DNA from 2 places in the Bradyrhizobium sp. USDA 3364 genome. Region 1 is predicted to be linked to the other one. Evidence: predicted binding sites of a transcription regulator. Region 1 holds the regulator's gene; the other holds the start of a gene.
What was found. The regulator HrcA, encoded in region 1, represses chaperone genes, less so after heat shock. The targets are predictions, from matches to a motif close to GTTAGCACTCNCNNNNNGNGAGTGCTAAC.
Positions count from the first base shown of each region.

Region 2: ACVILL_RS19335 (co-chaperone GroES) is a predicted target of HrcA. The motif match lies at 9,408-9,436, and genes of this name have one in related genera.

Region 1 is NZ_JBSRYG010000002.1:2,751,381-2,765,973, reverse strand. Features, by position in the region: partial or broken gene ACVILL_RS12960 (TonB-dependent siderophore receptor) at 1-990, shown strand, start outside; gene fsrB (siderophore utilization protein FsrB) at 998-2,281, shown strand; gene ACVILL_RS12950 (MBL fold metallo-hydrolase) at 2,336-3,307, opposite strand; gene gshB (glutathione synthase) at 3,496-4,443, opposite strand; gene ACVILL_RS12940 (YraN family protein) at 4,469-4,897, opposite strand; gene rsmI (16S rRNA (cytidine(1402)-2'-O)-methyltransferase) at 4,842-5,795, opposite strand; gene ACVILL_RS12930 (penicillin-binding protein activator) at 6,116-7,321, shown strand; partial or broken gene ACVILL_RS12925 (IS1 family transposase) at 7,487-7,576, opposite strand; gene ACVILL_RS12920 (hypothetical protein) at 7,593-8,363, opposite strand; gene ACVILL_RS12915 (hypothetical protein) at 8,740-8,973, shown strand; gene hemW (radical SAM family heme chaperone HemW) at 9,325-10,497, opposite strand; gene rdgB (RdgB/HAM1 family non-canonical purine NTP pyrophosphatase) at 10,484-11,119, opposite strand; gene rph (ribonuclease PH) at 11,131-11,844, opposite strand; gene hrcA (heat-inducible transcriptional repressor HrcA) at 12,027-13,115, shown strand; gene grpE (nucleotide exchange factor GrpE) at 13,281-13,886, shown strand; gene ACVILL_RS12885 (VOC family protein) at 13,932-14,384, opposite strand; gene ACVILL_RS12880 (helix-turn-helix domain-containing protein) at 14,422-14,593, opposite strand, start outside.
Region 2 is NZ_JBSRYG010000002.1:4,085,908-4,100,500, forward strand. Features, by position in the region: gene ACVILL_RS19275 (L-lactate permease) at 1-399, shown strand, start outside; gene ACVILL_RS19280 (META domain-containing protein) at 567-974, shown strand; gene ACVILL_RS19285 (hypothetical protein) at 989-1,678, opposite strand; gene ACVILL_RS19290 (bifunctional transcriptional activator/DNA repair enzyme AdaA) at 1,950-2,528, shown strand; gene ACVILL_RS19295 (PaaI family thioesterase) at 2,547-3,014, shown strand; gene ACVILL_RS19300 (ester cyclase) at 3,214-3,741, opposite strand; gene ACVILL_RS19305 (hypothetical protein) at 3,990-4,187, shown strand; gene ACVILL_RS19310 (hypothetical protein) at 4,206-5,405, opposite strand; gene ACVILL_RS19315 (MarR family winged helix-turn-helix transcriptional regulator) at 5,633-6,109, opposite strand; gene ACVILL_RS19320 (antibiotic biosynthesis monooxygenase family protein) at 6,207-6,575, shown strand; gene ACVILL_RS19325 (hypothetical protein) at 6,789-7,079, opposite strand; gene groL (chaperonin GroEL) at 7,173-8,816, opposite strand; gene ACVILL_RS19335 (co-chaperone GroES) at 9,016-9,312, opposite strand; gene ACVILL_RS19340 (hypothetical protein) at 9,632-10,150, shown strand; gene ACVILL_RS19345 (hypothetical protein) at 10,479-10,994, opposite strand; gene ACVILL_RS19350 (protein phosphatase CheZ) at 11,558-12,331, opposite strand; gene ACVILL_RS19355 (L,D-transpeptidase) at 12,639-13,448, shown strand; gene ACVILL_RS19360 (DUF2076 domain-containing protein) at 13,520-14,407, opposite strand.

The sequences.
Region 1 (14,593 bases):
ATACGACACTGTTCGGCGTCGATTACCGCAACACGTCGTTCCGCGACTTGGCCTCCAGCTTCAGCACCGGCAAGATCAACGTGTTCGCGCCGGTCTATACCAACAGCTGGACCAACAACGGACCGTTTGACGACACCGGCATCAAGCAGTCGCAGGCCGGCCTCTATCTGCAGGACCAGATCAGGCTAGGCGGGTTGTCGTTCCTGATCGGCGGGCGGCAGGATTTCGTCACCACGGATCTCGACAACAATCTCGCGAGAACGTCGACCTCGACCGATGCCTCGGCGTTCACCGGCCGGGCCGCCGTCATGTACAAATTTCGACAATGGCATCGCGCCATATTTCAGCTATTCGGAATCCTTCCTGCCGGTGCTGAGCATCAACGCCGCCGGCGAGCTGCTAAAGCCGGAAAGCGGCGTGCAATACGAAGTCGGCGTCAAGTACCAGCCGGTCGGCATCAACGCGCTGATCACGCTGGCCGCCTTCGACCTGACCCGATCCAACGTCGTCACCTACGCGCCGCCGTCGTATTTCGCGGAGCAGACCGGCGAGGTCAGATCGCGCGGCATCGAGCTCGAAGGCACTGCGACGCTTGCCGAGGGCGTCAACATCCGCGGCGGCTACGCCTATATCGACGCTGTCGTCACCAAGGATCCCGTCAATGTCGGCAAGGCGCCGGTCACCGTCCCGCTCAACCGCTTCTCGCTGTGGGGCGATTACACAGTTCAGGGCGGTCCGCTCGCCGGTATCCAGTTTGGGGGCGGCGTCCGCTATGTCGGATCGACGTTCGGCGATGATGCCAACACCTTCAAGGTGCCGGCATCCACCGTCATCGACACGCTGCTCGCCTACACCAAGGACAATTATCGCCTCTCGCTCAACGTCACCAACCTCGCCGACACGCGCTACGTGGCGGCCTGCTACGGCAATACCAGCTGCTTCTACGCCGAGGGGCGCAAGGCGGTCGCGAAGCTGACCTATCGCTGGTGAATTCTCCATGAGACCGATCCTCGGACGACTGCATCGCTGGGCGGGACTTCTCACCGCGGCGTTCCTGTTCTTCTCGGGCGTCACCGGCGCGATCATCTCGTGGGACCACGAGATCGACGATGTGCTCAACAGCAAGCTGTTCGAGGTGACCAGCGCGGGACCTGCGATTCCGTCGGTCGATCTCGTCAAGCTGATCGAGCAACGCGATCACCGTGCCCGCGTCGTCCACATGTTCACGACGGCGGAGAAAGGCGAATCGCTGTGGTTCTTCGTGTTGCCGCGAATCGATCCGCAGACCGGCAAGCGTTACGCGCTCGACTACAACCAGATCTTTCTCGATCCAAATACCGGCGCCGAACTCGGGCGCCGCTATTGGGGCGCGGTCTGGCCGGTAAGCCGGGAAAACTTCGTCTCGTTCCTCTACAAGCTGCATTACACGATGCACATCCCCGAATTCTGGGGCAGCGATCGCTGGGGCATGCGTTTCCTCGGCGTCATCGCGGTGATCTGGACGATCGAATGCTTCGTCGGCTTCTACCTGACCCTGCCGTCGCGGCGGCGGGCTAAAGCTGCGCCGGCGATGCCGGCCGTCCGGGGCAAGGGCTTCTGGGCCCGCTGGGCACCGGCGTGGAAGATCAAGACGTCGGGCAGCGCGTATCGAATCAATTTCGACATTCACCGCGCCTTCAGCCTGTGGACCTGGGCATTGCTGTTCGTGATCGCGTTCACGGCATTCTCGCTCAACCTCTATTTCGAGGTGTTTTCGCCGGTGATGAAGACGGTGTCCAACTACACGCCGACACCCTATGAGCAGCGGCCGTATCGTCATCTCGACGATCCGATCGAACCGAAGATGACCTATGCGGACATCGCCACGCGTGCCGCGGCGGACGGCAAGGCGCGCGGCTGGACCACACCGATCGGTTCGATCAATTACGGTCCGGCCCATGGCGTCTATGCGGTCGCATTCTTCGAGCCGGGCGATGAGCATGGCGCCGCCGGTGTGGGCCCGGCGCAGCTCTATTACGACAGCGAGGATGGCCGCCCGCTGGGCGAGCGGCTGCCGTGGGTCGGCACCGCGGCCGACATCTTCGTGCAGATGCAGTTTCCCTTGCATTCCGGCCGTATCGTGGGCTTGCCCGGGCGCATCCTGATCTCGCTGATGGGATTGGTGGTTGCGGCGCTGTCGGTGACCGGCGTGGTGATCTGGTGGCGCAAGCGTCGCGCGCGGATTGGGGCGCGAGATGCGGCGATCACAGGCGCCGGCCGGCGCCTCGCACCGGCGGAATAGGTCGAACATTCGGGAGCGGCGGCAGCCGCTCCCGAATGCAGCGTCGTCAGTCCGTCACAGCGTCATCTGCATAGGCTCTGGATAATAGTGGAAGCCCTCGCCGGCCTTGGCGACGTGGCCGTAGCCGGGCCAGGCGAAGTGATAGGACATCACCGGCGTCTTGTTCGCCGCCAGCATCTCCAGGAGCTTGACCCGCGACGCCGCCGCCTGCTTCGGGTCGGTGTCGTAGGAGAATTCCATCCGCGGCCGCTCCAGCAGCAGCACCGCGTGATGCGAGAGGTCGCCGAGGAAGGCGAAGGATTTGCCGCCCGAGCTCACCATGAAGATGGAGTGACCGACGGTGTGGCCGGGCGCTGCGATCGCGGTCACGCCGGGCAGGAATTCCTGGCCATCCTTGAAGAACACGATGCGGTCGCGCACCGGCAGCAGGTTCTTGCGGGCGTGCACGATGAAGTCCTTCAGCGGACTGCCCATCTTGCCTTCGTCGGTCCAGAACTCGAGATCGCTCTGCGCGATGTAGTACTGCGCATTCGGGAACAACGGCTTGTCGTCGCCGCCGACAATGCCGCCGATATGATCGATATGGGCATGCGACAGCACGACGGCGTCGATGTCCTCCGGCTTGATGCCGGCCTCCTGCATGCTCTTCTGCTGCCGGCCGGTGGTCTTGCCGAACAGTTGCGAGGTGCCCATGCCGGTATCGAACAGGATCAATTTGTCGCCGGTGTTGACGATCGGCGAATTCTGCTCGAGCACGACATTGTCGGGCGAGAGGAAGTTGTCGGAGAGCATCTTCTTCACCTCTTCCTTCGGCACGCCGGTGAAGGTGCCGGAGGGATCGCCGAGCGGCAGCGGGCCGTCGGATACGACGGTCACTTCGGCGTCGCCGAGAACGAAACGATGCCAATAGGGAGTCTGCGTGCCGAGCTTCGGCGCGCGTGCCTGTACGGTGCCGCCGAGCATGGTGCTGGCGCCGAGACCGGCACCGAGCGCGAGCAAGGATCGTCGTGAGACATTGAGCGTCATAACGTCTTCCTCCACATTTTTTATGAGATTGTCGCGTTGTTGCCCGCGCGTTGACCCGCCGCTTGACCTGACGCAGGCAAGAGGATGCTGCCCGCGCCTGCGCAAGCTGGCAAGTAGAATAAGGCGAACGCAGGCACGACAAAGCGCTGGCTAAAATTCAGCCAGCCTGTGCGGCGCACAAAGGAGGATTATTTCGCGGCGCGCTTCTTCTCGATGGTATCCCAGATCATCGCCGCGACGTCGGGACCGTTGAGCCGCGCAATGGCGCGGATGCCGGTCGGCGATGTGACGTTGATCTCGGTCAGGTTGCCGTCGATCACGTCGATGCCGACAAACAGCAGGCCGCGCTCGCGCAGCTCGGGCCCAACGGTAGCGCAAATGTCACGCTCGCGTTCCGAGAGCTCGGTTGCCTTGGCCGCGCCGCCGCGCACCATGTTGGAGCGCAGATCGTCCGCGGCCGGCACGCGGTTGACGGCGCCGGCGAATTCACCGTCGACCAGGATGATGCGCTTGTCGCCATGCTTCACCTCGGGAAGGAAGCGCTGGATCACCCAGGGTTCCTTGAAGGTGACCGAGAACATGTCGAACAGCGAGCCGAAATTCATGTCTTGCGGCATCACGCGGAACACCGCGGCGCCGCCATGGCCGTGCAACGGTTTCATGACGACGGCGCCGTGCTGGTCGCGGAATGCGTTGATCTCGTCGAGGTCGCGCGAGATCAGGGTCGGCGGCATCAGCTGCGGGAAATTCATCACGAACAGCTTTTCCGGCGCGTTGCGCACGCTGGCCGGGTCGTTGACAACAAGCGTCTTCGGATGGATGCGCTCGAGGAAATGCGTCGAGGTGATGTAGGCGAGGTCGAACGGCGGATCCTGCCGCAGCAGCACGACGTCGAAGCCGTTCAGCGCCTCGCGCTTCGGCTCGCCCAGCGTGAAATGATTGTCGGCCTCGTCGCGCACGGTGAGAGACTGCACCGGCGCAACCAACTCCTCGCCGCGCAGCGACAGCTTGTCGGGCGTATAGTAGGAAATGCCGTGGCCGCGCTTCTGCGCCTCGAGCAGCAGCGCAAAGGTGGAATCGCCGCGGATGTTGATGCGCGCGATGGGATCCATCTGGACGGCGATCTTCAATTTCATAGGCGTGTCCCGCGAGGTCTTGAGGTTAATTGGGGCTGGCGTCGAATGCCGCTAACAGATGGCGCGGCAGGCTCCTCGGCGCAATCAGCACGGCGTCGAATCTGAGATCAAATTCGGCATGTTCGGGATGCGCCATCAGCCAGGCCTGGGCGGCATTGACGATGCGCTGCTGCTGGCGCGGCGTCACCGCGTAGGCGGCGTCGTCGAGGCTGGCCCGCGCCTTGACCTCGACGAAGGCGACGAGGTTGCGCCGGCGCGCCACCAGGTCGATCTCGCCATAGGGGGTGCGGAAGCGTCTGGCGAGGATGCGATAGCCCTTGGCGATCAGCAGCGCCGCGGCGCGGCTTTCGGCCGAGATGCCGGTGCGGAACGCGGCGACGCGCTCCGGCGAGGCGCTGTCAGACTTCGCCATCGCCGTCCCCGGTGGTTTTCGCAAGCTCGAGCGCGCGGGCATAGACCTCGCGGCGCGGCCGGCCGGACAGTTCGACGGCGTGGGCGACCGCATCCTTGACGCTGCCACGGGCGAGCTGCGCGCGCAGCAGCTCGTCGAGCGCGTCCTGGTCCATCGTCCCGGCATCGTCGGCCGGCGGCCCGATCACGAGCACGAACTCGCCGCGGGTTTCCAGCGCGTCCGCGCCTGCCGCAAGCTCGGCGACCGGCGCGCGCGTGACTTCCTCGTGCAGCTTGGTCAGCTCGCGGCAGATCGCGGCATCGCGCCCTTCCATGATCGCGGCGAGGTCGCGCAGCGTGTCCTGCACGCGATTGCCGGAGTCGAACATCACGAGCGTCGCATCGATCCGGGCGAGCTCGGTGAGGCGGGCGCGGCGCGCGTGCTCCTTCGCCGGCAAGAAACCCTCGAAGAAGAACCGGTCGGTCGGCAGCGCTGCAACCGACAGCGCCGTCAGCACCGACGACGGCCCGGGCACCGCGATGACGGCATGGCCGGCGGCGCAGACCTCGCGCACCAGCTTGAATCCGGGATCGGAGATCAGCGGCGTGCCGGCGTCGGAGACCAGCGCGATCGCGGCGCCTTGCGCCAGCCGCTCCAGGATCTTGGGCCGGGCCTGGGCCGCGTTGTGCTCGTGGTAGAGAGCGAGCTCCGCGGTGATCGCGTAACGCTCGGTCAGGCGGCGCGTAATTCTGGTGTCCTCGCAGGCGATGACGTCGACGCCGGCCAGCGTCTCCAGCGCGCGCAGGGTGATGTCGGCGAGGTTGCCGATCGGGGTTGCGACCAGATGGAGCCCGGGCGCAGCCCTTGGCGCGGCCAGTTGCTGGCCGCCGATCGAAAAGGTTCTGGCCGCAGCGCCCGTTGTGGCATCCGAATGGTGGAGGGAACTGGCTTTTGCGCGCATAATGCCAATCTAGAGCGTTTTCGAGCGAAGTGGATACCGGTTCGCGTGAAGAAAACGCGTCAAAACAAGAATCTAGAGCCCCGTTCCGATTCAATCGGAACGGAATAGGCTCTAGAGGGATGGCAGCGCTTGCGCCACATCCGCAAACGGCGGTGGCGCAAGACCGTTGCCGGGGGAATGGCGGCCGCGGCAACGGCGCCGCGGGGCCATAATCCTTTTGTTTTAGTTCACTATTCGCCGACAATATGCCTGAATCCACCGGCCTCATCCGAGCCGGATGGAGTCCTGGCCGATCACGGTCGGCCAAGAGAAGAGAGACAATGGAAGGCCCGCATCACCAAAAGTCCCCGTCGTCGGGTACGACCCGGCGGACTGCGCTTGGCCTTATCGTGGGCGCGCCGCTGCTGTCGGCCTGTTCCGGCGTCCAGCAGAGCCTGAGCCAGTTTACCAGCGGCAACCCGGAGGGGGGGCCCGCCGGCCCGCAGCAGCAGCCGCAGGCGGTTGGCACCGGGCAGGTCAAGATCGGGCTGATCCTGCCGTTATCGGCGTCCGGCAATGCCGGGCTCGCCGCGCAGTCGATGCGGAACGCCGCCGAAATGGCGCTGGCGGAATTCCAGAACCCGAACATCCAGCTCCTGATCAAGGACGATGGCGGCAGCCCGCAGGGCGCATCGCAAGGTGCCCAGCAGGCATTGTCCGAAGGCGCCGAGATCATTCTGGGGCCGCTGTTCGCGGGTTCGGTGCCGGCCGTCGCGCAACTGACGCGGCCGCGCGGAACCTCGGTGATCGCGTTCTCCACCGATTCGAGCGTGGCCGGGCGCGGCGTCTATCTGCTGAGCTTCCTGCCGGAGTCCGACATCAATCGCATTGTCGACTATTCCGCCGGGATCGGAAAACGCTCGTTTGCCGCGATGGTGCCGGACAACGCCTATGGCAACGTGGTCGAGGCCGCATTCAAGCAGGCGGCGGGCCGCAAGAACGGCCGCGTCGTCGCATTCGAGAAATATGGCGCCGACCGCGCGACCCCGGCGCGGACCGTGGCGCAGGCGCTCGGCCAGGCCGATGCGCTGTTGATTGCCGACGACGGCGATTCGGTGGTCGCGACCGCCGACGCGCTGACCGCTGCCGGCGCCAATCTGCACAACATCCAGCTGCTCGGCACCGGGCTGTGGGACAATCCGCGGGTGTTCGCGAGCCCGCTTCTGCAGGGCGGCCTCTATGCCGCGCCCGATCCGTCCGGCTTCCGGAGCTTCGCCGGCCGCTACCGCACCAAATACGGCAGCGAGCCGGTGCGCACCGCGACGCTTGCCTATGATGCGGTGGCGCTGATGGCGGCACTTGCCCGCACCCAGGGCGCGCAGCGCTTCGCGCCGGAGACGCTGACCAATCCGTCCGGCTTTGCCGGTATCGACGGCTTGTTCCGCTTCCGCTCCGACGGCACCAACGAGCGCGGCCTTGCGGTCATGAAGGTGGCGTCAGGTGGTGGCACGCCGGTTGCGGGCTCGCCGAAAAGCTTCGGGGCCTGATCATCGGACGCGTTTTCTTCACGCGAACCGGCGGTAGTCGATGAGTTTGATTGTGTCCTTTCGCGCGCCTCGAGTGCTTCGATCGCCTCCACGAGGTCAGTCATTTCTCAGAGGTGGTTGTTGACGCTAGCCAACCATTGCTGCTGATGTCATCTTCAAGCTCTAATGAACGCGCACCAAGTTATAAAACATCGCGTGAAGTGCGACCGCGCAAGCATGGTGTGCGATCTTCTCAGAGAAGCCGTTCGTGAGGCGTCAGTTTCGACTTCCATTATTCGTCATTCGATTCGCCACCGTCCGTAGATGGTCCCGGCTGGCTGACGATTCGTCGCTTTCGGCGTGCGATTTCAGCTCGCTTTAGTTCAATCATCGTCTCGACCATACTTAGGGCTTCTTCAGTGTCGATTTCGGGGCTCGCAACGATCCTCACGAAGCCTCCTTCCTCGAAATCATATCGAGCGATCTGTCGGCCATCCTCCTGAGAAATCGTATGTTTTAGGAAGACTTCAGCATCCTTATGAAGGGGCGGACTCAGCACTTGGGTTTCCTTTGTCTCGAAAGGTTGTGCCGAATCATAACCCCGTTCCTCACCCCCCACCATTTCTGATGTCTCACGATAAGCGGAGATAACTTGGCCGACCGCGCCGGGAGCGAATCCCTTGCGTAATAAGTAATTACGAAGCAAGTCCTCGTTTGGCATCGCGCCGGGAAAGCGATCCGCAAGCTCAGCAAAAAGAGTTGGCTCTCCGGCTGCTGCCCTGATTGCCTCTGCCTTTTCTTGTGGAGTGTGAGGATGGAGGATGCTCAATGCACGCTCGCTAACCTTCACCTCGTCCCCGACACGCTCCAAAAGCCCATATTTGTGAAGCGCAGAGATGGCTGTAGCCGACGCGCCATTCAGGGAATTGTAGCCCATGCCCTTTGCTACCACTTCACGCGGTGCGGCATGAGTATGCACGGAACGGTACAGGGCTGTTACCTTCCCGATGGCATCCGGCAAGCTGATCGCCGGGTAATTCGGGGAGCGAATACGTTTATCCATAGCTTTATCTCCAATCCTAACGCGAGATAACGTAATTCGGGGAGCCTTTCTCGTCAATCTGATTTATCCACGACTTCACGTTAGCACTGACGAAAGCGCTTGCGAGTCCTATTTTGGGCGTGTAGGCTGTTCGGGAACTACTAAGGGTGGCCGATGAGAAGAGCGTTAGGGGGTTCGTCCCTGCTTACCGACGAACTCACCAGTAACACGAAGGCCCGCCCCTGACCAGCTTTGAAGGGTCGGACAGGAACGGGCCGTGGTGAGCACCCCTTACGGGGACGTGGTGGAATTGGTAGACACAGCGGTCTTTAAAACCGAGGCTTCGCGGCATACGGGTTCAAGTCCCGTCGTCCCTACCGACCCTAAACGCTAGAAGATGCTAGCAGAATCCGAGCAGCGGCGCACTAACTCTTTTTCAGCGCGCCTCTGCTCCTTTCTTGGCAATCACGGATGGCGGCGCATTTTTCAGGCCTCGACTTTCCTCCCTTCAATCCAGCTCGCCGACCACGATCTCCTGGATCAGGATCACGCGGTGCAGGCCCGGGACGTCGCCGGTGCCGAGATCGATGATGTGCTTGGCGCGCTGATTCGGATCGCGCCCAGCGCTTGAGGATCATTTCAGCGGGTTCTTGTGGGGACGCGCTGTCCCATCAAAGTGCTGGGGAATCAGCGAACAACCCGGATTTCGTTCTTTGTGCTCGAAATGAGCGGCCGACCCATCCGTTCCGGTCGCATGAGCCTTAACCTGACCCAAGCATTCGATACATCGATAAGTGAGCGCGCGGCCGAGCCGTAGGGCTTCCTGAATGGATGTTTGACGCCATCCGCCGGTCGAGAGCCGAAGTTCCGCTTGGTCCATTCGCCAAATATGGCCCTGATCGCCATCGATTCCTAGCTGTCCCGGCCGCCACACTCAAACCGACGCACTACCGAACCGGAAGCCTCTGGGCCTGAAAACGCTCTAGGCCGCCAGATCCGCGACGACGGCGTCGAGCACCGGGAAGCCCGATTTCGTCACGCGCAGCCGTCCGTCGGCATCGACGGCGATCGCGCCTTCTTCGCGCAGCATCGCGATCCGGTGCGGATCGAGCTTTCGGCCGGAGAGCTGCGCATAGCGCTTCGGGTCGATGCCCTCGGCGAGCCGCAGCCCCATCAGCAGGAATTCGTCGGCGCGCTCTTCGCTGTTGAGGCTGTCATCGGTGACGACGCCGTGACCGCGCTCCTCGACGTTCAGCAGCCAGGCCTCGGGCCGCCGCTCGGTCGCCGTCGCGTGCCTGATGCCATCGATGTCGAGCCGGCCATGCGCGCCGGGGCCGATGCCGGCATATTCTTCGCCGCGCCAGTACACCAGATTGTGCTTGCACTCCGCGCCGGCGCGGGCGTGGTTGGAGATCTCGTAGGCCGGCAATCCCTCGCGGGCGCAGACCTCCTGGGTCACGTCGTAGAGCGCGCGCGACGTCGCTTCATCCGGCGTCTGCAATTTGCCGGCGGCATGCAGCCCGAAGAACGGCGTGCCTTCCTCGATCGTGAGCTGATAGAGCGACAAATGCTCGGCTGCTTCCGAGATCGCCTGCTTCAATTCATCGGCCCACATTCGCGGCGTCTGGTCGGGGCGCGCATAAATCAGGTCGAACGAGTAGCGATCGAATGCCGAGCGCGCGATCGCCACCGCATCGAGCGCCTCGCGCGCGGTGTGCAGACGGCCCAATGCTTTCAGCGACGCGTCGTCCAGCGCCTGCACGCCGAGCGACACGCGGTTGACGCCGGCGGTGCGATAGCCGCGAAAGCGCGTCGCCTCGACGCTGGTCGGATTGGCCTCGAGCGTCACCTCGACGTCGCGCGCGACCTGCCAGTGCTTGCCGATCGCATCGAGCACGGCGCCGACGGTCTGTGGCTGCATCAGCGACGGCGTGCCGCCGCCGAGGAAGATCGAGGACACCTCGCGGCCCGGCACCCGCGCCGCGGTGGTCTCGATCTCGCGGGCGAAGGCGCGCACGAAGCGGTCCTCGTCGACGGGCGCATGCCGGACGTGGCTATTGAAATCGCAATACGGGCATTTCGACAGGCAGAACGGCCAGTGCACGTAGACGCCAAACGCCTCTCGTTGAGCGGCTTCTCGTTCAGCGTGGCTCAAGGCAGATCTCCGCGAGCTTCACGAAGGCGCGGGCGCGATGCGACAGGCCGAGCCCGAGCGGCGGCAGGCCGTGCTTCTCGATGCTGGTCATCTCGCCGAAGGTCCGCGTGTAACCGTCCGGCAGGAAGGCCGGATCATAGCCGAAGCCGGCGGTGCCGCGCGGCGGCCAGACCAGGGTTCCATCGGCGCGGGCCTCGACCTCCTCGAGATGATCGTCCGGCCAGGCCACGCATAGCGCGGAGACGAAATGCGCCTTGCGCTGCTCCGGCACGGTGGCGCCGCGCTCCTGCAGCAGCCGCTCGATCCGCGTCATCGCCGCCATGAAGTCCTTGCCCTCGCCGGCCCAGCGCGCGGAATAGATTCCGGGCGCGCCGTCGAGCGCATCGACCACGAGACCCGAATCGTCGGCGAAGGCCGGCAATCCCGTCGCCTTCGCCGCTGCGATCGCCTTGATCGCCGCATTGGTGCGAAAGCTGTCGCCGGTCTCTTCTGGCTCAGCCAGATCGAGCTCGCCGGCCGACACCGCCTCCACGCCATGCGGCGCCAGCAGTTCCCGCATCTCGGCAAGCTTGCCGGGATTATGGGTGGCGATGACGAGTCTTCCGGTGATTCGGCGATGCATGACCAATCAGACTACGCGACCGCGATCTTTTGCAAGTCGACCAGACGCGCGACACCTTTGCGCGCCAGCGCCATCAGCGCCAGGAATTCGTCTTGCGTGAACGGCGTCTTCTCGGCGGTGCCCTGTACCTCGATGATCCGGCCGTCGCCGGTCATGACGAAATTGGCATCGGTCTCGGCCTCGGAGTCCTCGGCATAGTCGAGATCGAGCACCGGCGTGCCCTGGTAGATGCCGCAGGAGATCGCCGCCACATTGTCGCGCAACACGTTGGTCTTCAGCATGTTGCGGGTCTTCATCCAGTTGATGCAGTCGGCCAGTGCCACCCATGCACCGGTGATCGAGGCGGTGCGGGTGCCGCCGTCGGCCTGGATGACGTCGCAATCGACCGTGATCTGGCGCTCGCCGAGCGCCTCGAGATCGACGGCCGCGCGCAGCGAGCGGCCGATCAGCCGCTGGATCTCGACCGTACGGCCGCCCTGCTTGCCGGCCGAGGCCTCGCGGCGGGTGCGTTCCAGGGTGGCGCGCGGCAGCATGCCGTATTCGGCGGTGACCCAGCCGCGGCCCTGGCCCTTCAGCCATGGCGGCAGCCGCTCTTCCAGCGTCGCGGTGACCAGCACATGGGTGTCGCCGAACTTCACCATGCAGGAACCCTCGGCATATTTGACGACGCCGCGTTCCAGCGACACGGGACGCAGTTCATCGGGTGCACGGCGGCTTGGCCGCATGAAATCCTCCAAAAATCCGACAGATATGGCTGGGCGTGCTTGTAGGAGGGGCAGGGGGCAGCGGCAAGGGTTTTGGCAAGGGTTTTGGCGAGGGTTTTCGGCCCCGGTATCAAGGGGTGAATGCCGCTTGTCACCGGCCCTCCGGATCGACAAATTAGGCGGTAATTGTGAGGGACTGGAGTGTGACTCATCACGATCCGATCGGCCTGATCGCCCCGCATGCCGGGCTCGCCCAGCTCAACGAGCGTTCGCGCGACATTTTTCGTCAAATCGTCGAAAGCTACCTCGCCACCGGCGAACCGGTCGGCTCGCGCAACATCTCGCGCCTGATCGCATTACCGCTGTCGCCGGCCTCGGTCCGCAATGTGATGTCGGATCTCGAGCAGCTCGGCTTGATCTATGCGCCGCACACCTCGGCCGGCCGATTGCCGACCGAGCTCGGCCTGCGTTTCTTCGTCGACGCCCTGATGCAGGTCGGCGACCTCACCGAGGCCGATCGTCAATCGATCCAGACCCAGCTTGCGGCCGTCGGCCGTGCGCAATCCGTCGAGGCGGCGCTCGGCGAGGCGTTGACGCGGCTATCGGGCTTGACCCGCGCCGCGGCTGTCGTGCTGACCCAAAAGTCGAATGCACGGCTGAAGCACATCGAATTCGTGCGGCTGGAGCCGGAAAAGGCGCTGGTCGTGCTGGTCGGCGAAGACGGTCAGGTCGAGAACCGCGTGCTGGCGCTGCCGCCGGGTGTTCCGTCCTCGGCCCTGACGGAAGCGACCAATTTCCTCAATGCGCGGATTCGCGGCCGGACGCTGGCCGAAGCACGGCTCGAGCTCGAGACGGCATTGACGCAAAACCGCGCCGAGCTCGATCAGCTCACGCAAAAGGTCGTCGCGGCCGGCATCGCGAGCTGGTCCGGCGGCGAGAACGAGGACCGCCAGCTGATCGTGCGCGGTCACGCCAACCTGCTCGAGGATCTCCATGCGCTCGACGATCTCGAGCGCATCAAGTCGCTGTTCGACGATCTCGAAACCAAGCGCGGCGTGATCGATCTGCTCGGCCGCGCCGAGCGTGGCGAAGGCGTGCGGATTTTCATCGGTTCGGAGAACAAGCTGTTCTCGCTGTCTGGTTCCTCCACCATCATCGCGCCCTATGGCGACGCCCAGGGCCGGATCGTCGGCGTGCTCGGCGTGATCGGGCCGACCCGGCTGAACTATGCGCGGGTGATCCCGACCGTTGACTATGCCGCGCGCATCGTCAGCAAGATGCTGGGCGGCTGACCGGAGCGGATTTCGCTTTCATTTGACGGGTTTCGTTCACCCAAGCCGGAGATCCCTCTGCCCGAAACCGGTATGTTGCGCTTGATTTTCGCCGCCTAAAGCACGATATCCCGGGCAGCCAATCCCCAAGATTTGAACCGACGCGAGTTTTCGAGAAGGCAAGCCATGACCGATCCGAACCGGGCCAATGACAACAGCGAGAATTCGGCGCCGACGGGTGAGCCCGTGGTCTCGAAGCCCTACATCATGCCTGACGATCCCGAGGCCGGATCGGCGGAGGCGCTGGCCAAGGAACTCGCCGAGGCGAAGGACCGGACGCTGCGCACGCTGGCCGAGATGGAGAACCTCCGGCAGCGCACCCGCCGCGAGGTGGCCGACGCCAAGACCTATGGCATCACCGGCTTTGCCCGCGACGTGCTCGATATCGCCGACAATCTGCAGCGCGCGCTCGACGCCGTGCCGGCCGAGACCAAGGAAGCCGCCGATCCCGGCCTGAAGGCGCTGCTCGAAGGCGTCGAGCTGACCGAGCGTTCGCTGCTCAACGCGCTGGAGAAGAACGGCGTCAAGAAGTTCGATCCGATCGGCGAGAAGTTCGATCCGAACTTCCAGCAGGCGATGTTCGAGGTGCCCGATGCGTCGGTGCCGTCCGGCACCGTGGTGCAGGTGGTGCAGGCCGGCTACATGATCGGCGAGCGCATCCTGCGTCCGGCGCTGGTCGGCGTCTCCAAGGGCGGCGCCAAGGCCGCTCCCTCTGCCGACATCACGGTCTGATCGGTCCAACTCCGGCTCTGAAGGTGTGAGCGCGCTGTCCTGGCTTCACGGCAGCGGCTTCTCATGTGCCTTCGGCCAGTAGGTGCCGAAATTCCAGAGATTTCCTTCCGGATCACGGCAGGCGAAATCACGGCTGCCATAGTCGGTGTTGCGCAGTTCCATCTCGATCTTTGCACCCGCAGCCCTCACCTTCGCATGCAGGGCGTCGGGATCGTCGACGGCGACGTAGATCGAATCGGTGCGGCGGCCGCTGAAGTCCCCGACGAGCTTGCCATAGGCATCGTCGCGTGCCTGCCCCAGCATCAGAATCGAGGAACCGTAGGCGAGCTCGGCATGGTGGATCACGCCGCCATCGCGATAGATCACGTGCTCGGTGAATCCGATCACCGTCTTGAGCCAGGCGGTCATCGCCTCGGCGTCGTTGCAGCGCAGGGTCGGGTAGATGCGGGGCGGTTCGATGTTGTGCGTCACGGTGACCTCGTTGGTTGATGACGTCACACTGCACGAGCCAACGCGGTCCCGGCTTGAAGGTTTGTTACCAGTCCGGCAGCCCGTCGTCGGCGTGAACCAGCCGGCGGTCGGTGAGCGCCTGGCGACGCGCCCAGGCGGTTGGCGGTTCGCCGGCGAATTCGACGAACTCGCGGGCAAGGTGGGCCTGGTCGGCATAGCCGCTGTCCGCCGCGATCCCTGCCCAGCCGGGCGCACAC
Region 2 (14,593 bases), 1.3 Mb from region 1:
CGGCTGTCCGGCGTCGACGCCACGCTCGGTCTCGCCTTCGCGGCGACCGGCGTGCTGTATCCCTTCTTCGGCACCTTGCTCGGCTGGCTCGGCGTCGCGCTGACCGGATCGGATACCGCATCGAACGTGCTGTTCGGCAATCTGCAGAAGATCACCTCCGAGCAGCTCGGCCTGTCGCCGATCCTGATGGCGGCGGCGAACTCCTCGGGCGGCGTGATGGGCAAAATGATCGACGCGCAATCGATCGTGGTCGCCTCGACCGCGACCAACTGGTACGGCCACGAGGGCTCGATCCTGCGCTACGTGTTCCTGCACTCGATCGTGCTGGCGTGCTTGGTCGGTCTGTTCGTGACCCTGCAGGCCTATGTGTATCCGTTCACGGAGCTGGTGTTGAAATAACGAGGCGAGGCGTCGCCCAGACGAAGATCCCCGCGGGTGAGAGCCCGCGGGGATCTTACTTTTCAAGCGCTTTTTCTCGCGCGGCCAAGCTGGCCAATCGCGGCCTCGTCCCATAGAAGGGCGGCATCGCAATTGCCGGGCAATTTTTTGGGAATGGCATGATCTCGATGAAGCGGATTCTGAACGACGGCATGGCCGCGTTGGCGTTCCTTGCCGCGGCTCTCGGCGCGGTTCCGGCCAGGGCCCAGGAAGAATTCCCGTTCGGCTTCGTGATGACGCTCGATGCCGCGCGCATGCCGGGCTCCAAGCGGATTCCCTCGATCGAGGTCGGCGACAATGGCGAGGTGATCCTCGAACTGTGGTGCGATGGCGGCAAGGGCCAGTTCTCGGTCGCCGGCAATACCATCGTCTTCGTTCCCGGCGCGATGGAGAACCGCACCTGCACGCCGGAGCGGGCGCAGGCCGACAAGGATCTGCTCGCCACGCTCGGCGACATGACGAGCTGGCGGCGGCACGGCGATGAGGTGACCTTCACCGGAAGCAAGTCGCTGCGTTTCGTGATCAACAGCAACTAATCTCTACGCGCCGCTCAGGGCGTCGCGATCAATCCGCTCGCGGTGGCGACGATCCAGCGATTGCCCCAGCGCACGATGGAATCGACCCGTCCGAGGCCAGGGACGACGTCGCCGCGCGCGGCCATCTTGACGCCCTCCGGCCCCTCGAGCACGGCGGTGCCGTCGCGGACTTCGACGACCGACCATCCGGGAATGGTGCTCGGGCGCGTCTCCGGCGCCGTGGCCAGCGGCTGCTTCGGACCGAGTGCGGCGGCTTGCGCACTCAGGGTCGTCGGCGCGGCGCCCAGTGTGAGCGGGCGCGAGCTGGCGGGGGTCGTCTTCGGAATGCTGCCGGTGACTGATGGATCCGCGTTGGACGCGGTCCGGCGCGGGCTCTCGCTTCTGCCCTCGCTCTTGCGGCTCGGCGGCGCCTCGGCAATGTGCGGGGCCGGCGCTTCCTTCTGGGCCACCGGGACCCGGACGGGAGTTGCGAAGTCGTGCCAGTTGGCGCCGCCGGCCCATCCCAGCACGAAGCTTGCGGCGAGTGCGGTGGCGGCGAGCAGCGCGGTGCCGATGCGATCGGCGAATGGCTCGCGCAGCAGCATGGCGGCGTCGTGGTTTTCGCCGGTGACGTCCCAGAGGTCCGCCGTCTGCGCCGGCGAATGGCCCTCCGTCACATCTGATGGCCAGATGTTCGCAGCACTGATCGGCTCGCGGTCTTGCATGGCGTGACCTGTGTTCGATGGCGCGAAGCATGATCCTCGAAACTAAATCGAGCCTTAATTTTCGGTGACCGAACTGCGGCGGCACGAAGTCTTTTGGTCGCAGGCCCCCGTAAATTGACGGGGCGGTGCAGGCGGAGCGACGCAATCCTTCGAACGGCCATGCCCGGACATCACGCGCGAGAGCGGTCGGCTGCAGCCCAAGCGGTCGTTTCCGGACGTCGTCTCCGCAAAGCGGGTCGTCGCGGCTGCTCGCCACGGCTATAGCGACTGCATGCTCGATTTCGCCGCACAGTACGAAGCCTTTCAGCGCCGCGATCCGTCCTGGGACGGCTTCGTGTTCGTCGCGGTCAAGACCACGGGCGTGTATTGCCGCCCGGTATGCCCCGCGCGCACGCCGCTCGCGTGCAATGTGCGGTTCTATGGCAGCGCGGCGTCGGCCGAGCGCGCCGGCTTCCGGCCCTGCCTGCGCTGCCGTCCCGAGGCGGCGCCGTTCTGCCCGGCATGGAAGGGCACCAGGACCACCGTCGAGCGTGCGCTGGCGCTGATCGAGGCGGGCGCCCTCGACCGCGGTCATGTCGGAGCGCTGGCCGATCGGCTTGGCATCGGCGCGCGGCATCTGTCGCGGTTGTTTGCCGAGCACCTCGATGCCTCGCCGCTGCAGGTCGCGCTGTCGCTGCGCGTACAGCGGGCCAAGCGCATGATCGACGGCAGCGATCTTCCGCTTTGTCTGGTGGCGCAGCGCGCCGGCTTCTCCAGCACAAGGCGCATGAACGCCGCATTCGCAAAGCTCTACGGCCGCTCTCCCATCGCGCTGCGACGGAGGCGGCCGCCAGGCGTCACGATACAATGAACCCGATGGAGATCAGCAATGGCCAAGAGCTACGGCACCGTCAGTGCAGACGAGAGACAGCAGATGAGCGGCCTCGCATTCGTCCAGGGGCTCGCCTCCGGCGCCTTGCCGCTCAATACCATCGCGCGGACGCTCGGTTATGACGTCACTGAAGCCGAGCGCGGCCGCGTCGTCGTCACGCTGGTGCCGACCGATGCGCATCTCAATCCGGCGGGCACCGTGCATGGCGGCCTCACCGCGACGCTGCTCGACAGCTGCATGGGACTTGCGGTGCAGTCGACGCTCGATGCCGGCACCAGCCAGACTACGCTCGAGTTCAAGATCTCGCTCGTACGTCCGATCACGCCCGACACCGGCCCGATCCGCGCCGAGGGCCATATGCTCAATTGCGGCCGCCGCGTCGGTACTGCCGAAGGCAGGGTCACCGACGCGAAGGGACGGCTGCTCGCGCATGGCACGACGACCTGCCTGATCTTTCCGGCTTGACGCGGATTGCCGTGGAAAGTGCCGGCATTGCATCTGGAGATGCGATGCCGGCGTGGCAACATTGGAATGCCTCCAGCGAGCCTGCTGCTTAGAGACCTTCAAGTTCACCACGCCGATCGATTGCGTTAGGCGAACGCGCAGCAAGCGCGTTCGGGAGTTGTGATGCGATCGTCGAGGAAGCCGGGCAATGTAGTCGCGCTCAGCGCGGCCCCTCCGGATATCCCGGCATGTTGTTCCATCCGGCAGGCAGCTCGCCGCCCGGCCGCGCCGCTGCGCCGTCCTGTCCGGGCAGGCGAATGAGGCCGAGCTGAAGCATGGCGGTGATCGCGTCTTCCTGTCCGAGCTCTTCGGCGATCCGACCGTCCTGCACGCGCAGCACGGTGGTGCCGGCGAACGTCATCTTGCGCCCTGAGGCCGCAGGAAGCGAGCCGAGGCGGAAGTCGCTGAACGCGGGCCCGGTGTGGGTGCCGCCGCCCTCCCAGCGGCCGACGACGAGGTCGCCTTCCGCGACGAGATCGCCGACGCCCGAGAAATTGAGGTCCGGAAACGCCTCGCGAAACTCGGTCATGAACTTCATGACCGCGGCGCGGCCTTTCTTCGGTTCATGCATCGGGTAGTGCACGACGATGTCTGCCGTTGCGAGTTCATTGATGATGCGCGGATTCCAGGGATTGCCCCAAAACTCCTTGAACCAGCGGCCGACGACGTTCTTGTTGTCCTCTGACATCTCTTCGTCTCCATGTGCGCGGTGCCGGTATCGCGGCCGGCGTTGTGTCGATGCGCGCAGTGAACATTTGGAGGCGTGTGTCGAGCCACCCGATTTCAGACCGGGCGCGTGGGCGCGTTCGAGGCGAGATTTCGCTTTGTCGATATGGCGCTTAGCGCCGCTTCGCGAACGTCGTCGCGGAATCGGAAAGCGGGTGGTGCGCGGCACGCGAGCACGAGACCATCTTCGCCATCACACAGGAGATCATCATGCGTAATTTCGATGCCATCGCGGCGCTGCGCGGCGAAGGACTTCATCCCGAGCTGCGGGCGCTGCTCGATCGCGCGGCGATCGCGCCGCGTTCCGAATTGGTCGTCAGGAGTGACGGGATGCTTCAGTCGGGCCCGGACGCAACTCCGGTCGCCGAGCGCAACAATGTCGTGCCGTTGAAGACGAGGGCGGCCTGAGCAACGAGAGCGCGGGCCTCAGTGCCACACCGACTTGTCGGCGTCCCAGCGCTGGCCCTTGAACTCCTTGATCAGCGCGTCGATCGCGCCGTTGTCGTCCTTGGCCTCGCTGCCTTCCTCGTCGCTGCTGGAATCGTCGGACAGATTGAGCTTGGCGCCGGCGCTGTCGTCCGATGTCGAGACGGTCGGGCTCGAGACCCACAACATCAGCTTGTCGGAGCTGCCGGGCTTGTCGGGCGAGACGAGGGCGGTGACCTCGTAATTCTGGGTGAGGCCGAGCGCCGGATAGATCGCGCTGGGCCGCTTCAGCACCAGCTTCAGCTTGCCCGTGTTCGCGTTCCACGTCGCGGAGGCGGGCTTCGCCGAAAGCGTCTTGGCCAGCACGCCTGAGATCGCGGTCGCGAGCTTGTCCTTGTTGACCTTGTCGCCGTCACGCCAGTCGGCGGCGGCGAAGCGGATGGTGCGGTCCATCTCGACCACGCCGCTGGTCCAGCCGGCCGCGGTGACGCCGGCCGCCGCCTTCGCCTTGGCGAGCAGCGCGCCGGCGCGCTCGGGATCGACGGTGAGGTTGATGGTCTGCTCGCCGGAGCGCATCGCGTCGCAAGTGACCGACAGGCTGGAGGTGCCGATCTCGACCGCCTCGCCCTTCAGGCTCTTGAGGAAATCCGCCGCCGCATCGAGCTTCACCCGCACGCCGATCGATTCCGGCGAGACGTCGGTGAAGTCCTTCGGCTGCGGCGTGATGCCGTCCTCGGTGGCCTGATTGTCCTGGAATTCCTTCTCGCTGAGATCGGAATTGTCGGTCGAGGCGACCTCGGTAACGGTCTGGCCGATCGTGATCTGGCCGCGGAACTCAAAGCTGTCGCCGGTCTGCTTGCGGTTCAGCTTGACGCTGATCGGCTGCTTGTCGGCGACGCTCTGGGTGGTGCCGGAGAGCGTCTGGCCGTTGACGGTGAGGTTGGCGACGAAGCGGTCCTTGCGCTCGGAGTTCTTGTCGGCGGGATAGCAGACGTCGAGCACGGCCGCGGTCACGGTCTTGCCCTGGCGGGTTTCCTTCAGCACGACGTCGGCATTGCCGTCCATCAGGCCGTCGATCGAGGTGAAATAGCGCGTCTCGGGTCCGCCACCCGCTGCCGGCTTCGTTTGCAGCTTCATCTGGGCGAGAGCAGGCGCCGAGGCGACGGCAAGACCGAGCAGCAGGAGCGGGAGCGCGCGCATACGATAAGTCCTCGAAGGGCAGAATCGGTTCCGTCGTAACTAGCAAACCTCTGTGTCATTGGCCAAAAAAGAAGGCCGCGTAACGGCGGCCGCGACCATGATCCGGAAAAGTGCGAAGCGGTTTTCCGAAAAGATCATGCTCAACAAGGAGATGAGATCATGATTCGCCTTCGCGAAATCGCATCATGATCTGGATCGTTTTCGACTGAAGTGGAAACTTGTTCGCGTCATGCGCGCTCGTCGGGTTCCTCGCCGTTCTCCAGCCTGCTGCGCAGCGCGGTCACGACGCGGCCCATGGCTTCGATGTCCTTCAGCGAAAGCCCGTCGGCGAGGCCGTTCACCCAGGGCAGTTGCAGGCGCATGGCGGCGTCGAAGGCTTGCTGGCCCTTGGCGGTCAGCACCACGAGCTGGGCGCGGCGGTGATGCGGATTGGTCTCGAATGTGACGAGCCCGTCCCGCTCCAGATCGTTGACGATGCGCTGCACGTTCTGCCTGGCCGCGCCGAGGTCGCGCGCCAGCCATGCGACCGGTTGCGGGCGTTCGGCGGCGATGATGGCGCCGAGGATCTGCCAGCGGGCGCTGGTCAGCCCGAGCCCGGCCACCAGGCGGTCGCCTGACGTGAACAGCAGGCTGTTGAGGCGGAACAGGTCGAGAATCAGGTTGCTCAGGGCTTCGCCGGCCGGGGTTCGCTTGGTTTGCGGCATTTGTCACCATAGGGGTATATTGACATCATAATGTCAATATATACATGTATCCATCATAACGAAATGACATCATAGCACCAAATAAACGGAGCCTACCATGCCGCAGATGCGTCCCCTGGACCCCGCATTCCCGATCGACCGCCAGCTCGCGCTCGACGCCAACAACGTCGTGCTGGTCAACCTCTTCACGCTCGATGCGGCCGACGAGGACACCTTCCTGAAGGCCTGGCAGGACGATGCCGACATCATGAAGCGGCAGCCCGGTTTCATCTCGACCCAGCTGCACCGCGCGCTCGGCGAGAGCCCGGCCTATCTGAATTACGCCGTGTGGGAATCCACCGCCGCCTTCCGCGCCGCCTTCATGAACCCGGAGTTCAGGGCCAAGCTCTCGGCCTATCCGGCCTCGGCAATGGCATCGCCGCATCTGTTCCAGAAGGTCGCGATCCCGGGCGTCTGCGTGGCGTAGTTTCCCATTCGTCGGGGCCGGACTTGTCCCGGCCATGCGCGTCATTGCGAGCCAACGGTCGCGCGAACGCGCGCCCGATGACAGGCTCCGCGAAGCAATCCATCGCGCCGCAAGCGGAAAAATGGATTGCTTCGTCGCTATCGCTCCTCGCAATGACGATGGTGCCAAGCATCACGGCCCGTCGGCGCGAAGTTTGGATGTTGCGTCAATCGGTCAGGTACGGACCAGCATGCCGACGCCGAGCGTGGCAGCGGCAGCCAGGAAGGCGATGTCCAGAAATCGCAGCGGCGCTTTTGGACGATGGCCGGTCGAGCCGGCGATGACGTAATAGAGGCCATAGCCCGCGCCGAGCACGACAAACGTCACCGTCTGCTTGAACCAGAACGTCAGTACGACTGCAAAGTCATCGATGCTGTTCGAGACATAGGCGCGCAACGCGAGCAGCGCGCCGATCGCGTAGAACAGCGCCAGCGTTGACGTCAGCGATTTGGCGTCGCGTGACATGCGATGACCCCTACATCTCGAACGTAATCAAAACTGCAAAAAAGAAGGCCGCCGGGAGGCGGCCTTCGATCTCGATGCGGATGTGCAGGGGGCTCAGAAGCCGCCCATGCCGCCCATTCCACCCATGCCGCCGCCCGGCATCGCCGGCGCCGAGTCCTTCGGCACTTCGGCGACCATGGCCTCGGTGGTCACCAAGAGGCCGGCCACGGAGGAGGCGTCCTGCAGGGCAGTGCGAACCACCTTGGCGGGGTCGATGATGCCCTTGTCGACCATGTCGACATAATCCTCGGTCTGGGCGTCGAAGCCGAAAGTCTCCGACTTGTTCTCGAGGATCTTGCCGACCACGATCGAGCCCTCGACACCGGCGTTCTCCGAGATCTGGCGAACCGGAGCTTCGAGCGCCTTGAGCACGATGTTGATGCCGGCCTGGACGTCGGCATTGGGGTTGGTGAGACGGCCGACCGCCTTCTTGGCGCGCAGCAGCGCGACGCCGCCGCCCGGCACGATGCCTTCCTGCACCGCGGCGCGGGTCGCGTTCAGCGCGTCCTCGACACGGTCCTTCTTCTCCTTGACCTCGACCTCGGTCGCACCGCCGACCTTGATCACGGCAACGCCGCCGGCGAGCTTGGCGAGGCGCTCCTGCAGCTTCTCACGGTCGTAGTCCGAGGTGGTCTCCTCGATCTGCGCCTTGATCTGGCCGACGCGGGCGTCGATGTCCTTCTTCTTGCCGGCGCCCTTGACGATCGTGGTGTTCTCCTTGTCGATCACGATCTTGCCGGCGCGGCCGAGCATGTTGATCGTGACGTTCTCGAGCTTCATGCCGAGGTCGTCGGAGATCAGCTGACCGCCGGTCAGGATCGCGATGTCCTCCAGCATCGCCTTGCGGCGATCGCCGAAGCCCGGCGCCTTGACGGCGGCGACCTTGAGGCCGCCGCGCAGGCGGTTGACGACCAGCGTCGCCAGCGCCTCGCCCTCGACGTCCTCGGCGAGGATCAGCAGCGGACGGCCGGACTGCACCACGGCTTCCAGCACCGGCAGCATCGCCTGCAGGCCGGACAGCTTCTTCTCGTGCAGCAGGATGTAGGCATCCTCGAGCTCGGCGGTCATCTTCTCGGCGTTGGTGATGAAGTAGGGCGAGAGATAGCCGCGGTCGAACTTCATGCCCTCGACGATGTCGACTTCGGTCTCGAGCGACTTGTTCTCCTCGACGGTGATCACGCCCTCGTTGCCGACCTTCTGCATCGCCTGCGCGATCATCTTGCCGATCGCGGCATCGCCGTTGGCCGAGATGGTGCCGACCTGGGCGACTTCCGACGAGGACGCGACCGGCTTGGCGCGCTTCTCGATGTCCTTGATCACGGCCGCGACCGCGGTGTCGATGCCGCGCTTGAGGTCCATCGGGTTCATGCCGGCCGCGACCGACTTGGCGCCCTCGCGGACGATGGCCTGGGCCAGCACGGTCGCGGTGGTGGTGCCGTCACCGGCGGTGTCGTTGGTCTTGGAAGCGACCTCGCGCAGCATCTGCGCGCCCATGTTCTCGAACTTGTCGTCGAGCTCGATCTCCTTGGCGACGGTGACGCCGTCCTTGGTGATGCGGGGCGCGCCGAAGCTCTTCTCGATGACGACGTTGCGGCCCTTCGGGCCGAGCGTCACCTTCACGGCGTTGGCGAGCACGTCGACACCGCGCAGCATGCGGTCGCGGGCGTCTCCGGCGAATTTTACGTCCTTGGCAGCCATTGAATGTACTCCTGGAATGATTGGATGCGATCGCCGGTATCTGCGCTCGTCATCGCCGGGCAAAAGCACGAAGTGCGTCTTCGTGCCAGATGACCCGGCAATCCATCGTCTTTGCGAGACTCTTTCGAAGATTGATGGATGCCCGGGTCAAGCCCGGGCATGACAGTGAAGAGAGCGGCGGGCTCTGGAATCGGTGGGCTTACGCCAGCACGCCCATGATGTCGGACTCCTTCATGATCAGGAGTTCCTGGTTGTCGATCTTGACCTCGGTGCCCGACCACTTGCCGAACAGCACGCGGTCGCCGACCTTGAGGTCGATCGGGATCAGCTTGCCGGCCTCGTCGCGGCCACCCGGGCCGACGGCGACGATCTCGCCCTGCGACGGCTTTTCCTTGGCCGAGTCCGGAATGATGATGCCGCCCTTGGACTTCTCCTCGGCATCGATACGCTTGACCACGACGCGGTCATGCAGTGGGCGGAAGGTGGGTTTAGCCATGACGTTCCCTCTTGGCAGGCTCGGTTTCAGGTCCGGTTCATCGAGACCGGCGTTGGATGCCGGCCCGGTCGGCGCAGGGCAGGACGCCCTGCGCAGTTAGCAATCGTGGTGCAAGAGTGCTAATTGTGGGCCGGGAAATATGGCTTGCAGCAGTTTCTGTCAAGCAAACGGGTTAAGGCCTTGGTGAGGCCAATATAGGATGGTGGACCAGAAACCAAATCGTAGCGATGACGTAATTTTGTCAGACGTCATTGCTCCGTCTTAAGTTTTGCGCTTGGTTGCAGGACGGGTGCAGCCGGGACATAGTCGGGGGATGTATATGATCAGGTCACTCAACGCGCGATTGGTCGCACGGTTCGCGGCTGTCTCGGCGCTGACCACACTTTTGGGGGCCTGCGGCAGCATGAGCCTGCCGTCATTGTCGTCGAACCCCGAGGCCCCACCCTCCGAACCGGGAGTGGCCCCGGAAATGCCTGCGAGCATCCGCCCCGACGAGATCGTTGGCCGCTGGGGTCTCGCCTCGTTCCAGAATCCCGCCGACCGCGCCCGCACCGAGGCCGCCGCGCGCGGCCAGTGCAAGCAGCCTTACGTGATCGGCGCCGGCCAGAACGGCGGCGTCATCATGCATCTGGCCGACCAGGCCACCCCGCAGGAGTTGCGGTTGAAGGGTTCCCCGAGCGGCAAGAACTATATCGGCCCGCCCGGTCCCACGCCCGGCGAGCAGGACCGCGAGATCATCTCGTTCGACGGCCGGGTCATGATCACCCGCTTCGTCGACAAGGACGCCGGCGTCCGTTACGGCAACATGGTCTACGTCCGCTGCGCGCCGAAGGCGTAAGCGACTGGCACGTCATTCCGGGGCGACGCGAAGCATCGAGCCCAAGGTGCGCAATTGCGCACCGGGGAATCTCGATGTGATGATCCCGACCTGAACCTGCTTGCGTGATCGCGCCCTTAAGCAAATGGCCCCGACGAGATCCACGTCGGGGCCATTCGAGATCATCGGCCACCGGTACATCCGCCGGACCATCCGATCACAACCGTCGCTGACAACGGTACTTGGACCGCGCTGGATTGGGCAATCGCTCCATCGAGGTAATCACATTCCGTGCGGAAGCGCTTGCGGCCGGCTCGCGCTGGCGTCAACGAGGACGCGGCCGGGCGCATCAGTTTGTCTTTGCCAGCCGATACGTGCCCTTCTTGTGGCCAACGACCTGACCAATGCCTTCGAAGTTGCTCTTGAGAGGCTCGATGGAAATGACGAGCTCGGCCTGGAGCCCTTCGAATTTGCCAGTCCCGCCGGTGATGTTGCACTTGTTGGGTTGCCCCGGCAGGAAATCGCATTGTTCGAATGTTTGATCGCCGTCCTTGTCGACGTACGTACAGAACCCGCGGACTTCGACAGTCTTCGCCGACGTGTCTCTCAGTCGACTGAACTGGCAGCGTCCACCCATGTTATTGAGCACAGGATTTCCGGCGTCGTTTACTGCTGCCATCGCCTGGTTCAGCAGGTCAAACTCTCGACCGCCGCCGACCGGCATCGGCTTGGGCGGCGGGATTGGTGTTGCAACGAATGTGACCGAGACCGGCCCTTCCGGTGGCATGCTCTGAGCCTGGGCATTGCCAGCCGTCAGAACAGCAGCAATCGAGGACAACGCGACAAGTACGTGAGTAATTGACATTGTTCCCTCCCATAATGGCGTTTGAGAACTAATTGCGTCCTGCGGCAACTCAATCGGCAAAATGAACCGCTTGCAGCAGATTGCAGGCGTTCCTGTTGGGGAGCGCGCAACGGAACGTACAACCCTGCATTGCTTCATTCAAGTTGAGGAGGTCGACCAATTGACGCAGATGGGTCAGCGTCGTTGACGAGGAGCTTCGCTCGGTTTGCGCTGCTTGATGCGTGATGTGTTCTCGTACTGAAGGGCCAGATCACGGACTTGGTCGAATGTTCGTCCAATGCATCCGGCATATGCATGACAATTTTCCTCACACACAGTATGCGTCAGCGACAGCAAAGCGGCCGGCAGACTTCCGACTTCCGACTGCCGCAATTGGCGCAAACTGCATGTGGTCGAGAGAGGGCTCCGACTGATCTCCCAGCTACCTCGACACTGCTTGATCCATCTCAAAGGTCCAGAAGTTCTGGACGTTGGTGCCGATCGCGCAGCTCGGAGCCCGGGCTATCGCCCAAACAAAAACGCCGGCCCGAGGGCCGGCGTTTTGCGTCTTGGTCTGCCAATTCTCAATTGAACATCGCGTCGATGTCGTCCTGCGAGGCGTGGCCGGCGTCGCCGTCGAGCTTCGGGCCGTTGAGCAGGCGGGCATCGCCCTCGCGGGTGTCGACGATTGGCGGGACGTGAGTCTTGATCGCGTCGACGCCGCCCCAGATGTTCATCATCTCGTTGATGTGCTGTTCGATGAACTTCATCGTCTGCATCACCTTGCTGATGCGCTGGCCGGTGAGGTCCTGGAAGTTGCAGGCCTCGAAGATCGAGACCACGCGCTCCTGGATGTCTTCGCTGAGCCGCTTCTGCTGATCGGGCGTGACGTTGTTGGCCAGCGCGCTCGCGGCCTGGTCGATCGCCTCGACCGCTTCGAGGATCTGCTGGGTGGCCTGTTCGGTGCCGCCGACCACGGCGCCGAGCTCGCCATTGACCTTGGCCACCTCCTCGCCGTTGAAGCTCTTGCCGTGCAGCACGGCGATCTCGCGCTTGGTGCGGCTGATGGCATCGTGGATCAGGTCGAGCTCGACCTTGAGCTTCTCGCACTGCTCGACCTGGGCGCGGTAGGTCTCGAGCAGCGCGTGCGTTTCGGCGACCTCGCGCGCGACCGCGGCATCGACGCCGTCGCCGCTGCGCTGCGCCGGTGCTGCGGCCATCTGGGCGCGGATCGAGCGAAGCTCCGCCATGATCTCGCGATGCATCGGACCGAGATCGCCGCCGGCAACTTCCGGCTCCGGCATCACGACCTCACCCATCGCCTGCTCGACACGAAAACGCTTACGCTTCACTGACATGATTTCATTCCCGCCCCTTTACTGCAGTCCGTTCTAGACAGGGCGGATTTAACGTCAGGTTCACGCCGGAACAGTTTGCGCGGACAACGCGCAACCACGCGATACTGCTGATTAACCATGTTGCCGCGGCGTTCATGCAAAATAAACGCTGTCCCGCAAAACCGCGCGGCATTGCCGACGTGGTGAATCGAAACGGCTAATCCGTTTACCAAACCGATGCGGTTTTCATTGCTTATTGACCACGTGCAACGGCGCATCGCGTGCCCTCGCACAGCACGTCACGACGAAACCAGTACAGAGTACGTCGATGTTCAGGAAAACCACGCTTGCGCTGCTCGCCGGCGCCTCTTCGCTTATTGCCATTCCCCATTCCGCCATGGCGATCGACGCGTCGGCTCAGCCCGAGCCCAACGTGATCTACGCCAACCGGGGCGCGCCGCCGCCGCCGACGCGCACCGCCTATGCGCAGCCGCAGCGCTCCAACATGGGCGGCGGCCTCATCGAATTCCTGTTCGGCGATGCGCCATCGTCGCAGGGTTACTCGCCGCAGCCGATGTATCAGCAGCAGCCGGGCTATTACGGCAATCGCCAGGGGCTGCCGCCGATGGATCCGCAGCAGCAGATGATCCGCCAGCAGCAAGAGGCCATGGGCGATCCGACGCAGCAGCCGTTCGATCCGAGATATGAGAAGCAGCTGGTCGACTATGCCGGCAAGGAAAGCGCCGGCACCATCGTCGTCGATACGCCGAACAAGTTCCTCTATCTGGTGCAGGGCGACGGCCGCGCGCTGCGCTACGGCATCGGCGTCGGCCGCCCCGGCTTCACCTGGGCCGGCACCAAGACGATCTCGGCGAAGAAGGAATGGCCGGCCTGGACGCCGCCGCCGGAAATGCTGGCGCGCCGTCCCGACCTGCCGCGGCACATGGAAGGCGGCCCCGAAAATCCGCTCGGCGCGCGCGCGATGTATCTCGGCTCGTCGCTCTACCGCATCCACGGCTCCAACGAGCCCTGGACGATCGGCACCAACGTCTCGTCCGGCTGCATCCGGATGCGCAATGAGGACGTGATCGACCTCTACGGCCGCGTCAATGTCGGCGCCAAGGTCGTCGTGATGTGAGCGCGCAGGACGACGGTGAATCAAAAACGGCCGCTCGATGAGAGCGGCCGTTTGGCTTTCAGGCGACGCGCTTACGCGTAGTCGCTGTCATTGTCTCCGCCACCGTCAAAACCGTCGTCATCATTGTCGAAGCCGTCGGAATCGTGGTCGGTGTTGTAATTGTCGCCATTCCCAGAGCCGTAATTGGTGTCGTTCCTGTCGTTCGACGCCTGGTCGAACAGGCCGGAGCGCGAGCCGCTGTCGCGGTTGGAGCCGACATCGTTGATCCCGGCGTCACGCGCGAGGTCGCTCGACGACTGGTCGCCGCCCCACGGGCGCGAACCGCCGCCAAGGCCGCCGGCATCGGCCAGCGACTGATGGCCGCCGCCGCCCATCATGCCGCGGATGCTGGAGAGCAGCAGCCCGCCGCCGACCACGCCGGCCGCGGCCGCAGCGGCCGTGCCGAGGAACGAGCCGCCACCGCCGCCGGGAGCGCCGCCGCCGAAGGCCGGGGGCTGCGGGCCGCCATAAGGCTGATTGTATTGGGGCTGGCCGTATTGCTGCGGCGGCTGGCCATAGCCGCCACCCGCCTGTTGGATCGCCTGGCCCGAGTTCCAGACCGGGCGGCTGCCGGGATCGCGGTTGCCCATATCGGGCGCGCGCACCGGCGGCACCGAGCCGTGCGGCTGGCCTTGTCCCTGGCCAAAGATCGCGTCGCGCATCGAATCGAGGAAACCGCCGCCCTGCTGCGCACCCTGCGGCTGGCCGACCGCGGCCTCCAGTTCCTGGATCCGGTCATGGGCGCGCTTCAGCGCCTCGTCCTGCACCAGCGCGGTCTGCACCAGCGCGTAGACCGCATTCGGCGCGCTGCGCAGGCCCTGCATGATCGCGGACATGGCCTCGCCGTCGCGCGAGGCATTCTCCAGCTTGGCGAGCCGGTCGAAGAGATCGTCGATCAGTTGGCGTTCTTGCGGTGTCATGGCGTTCTCCATCGCGTCGATCGAATCGGCGCGCCCGAGATGTAGGGCCCGTTTTGTGGCGCAAGGAGTGGGGCCCAGGATTAAATTTATGTATGCGACAATACGACCGGCGGTTCTTCATGAACCTGAAGCGTTTTCGAGCGAAGTGGATACCGGTTCGCGTGAAGAAAACGCGTCAAAACAAGA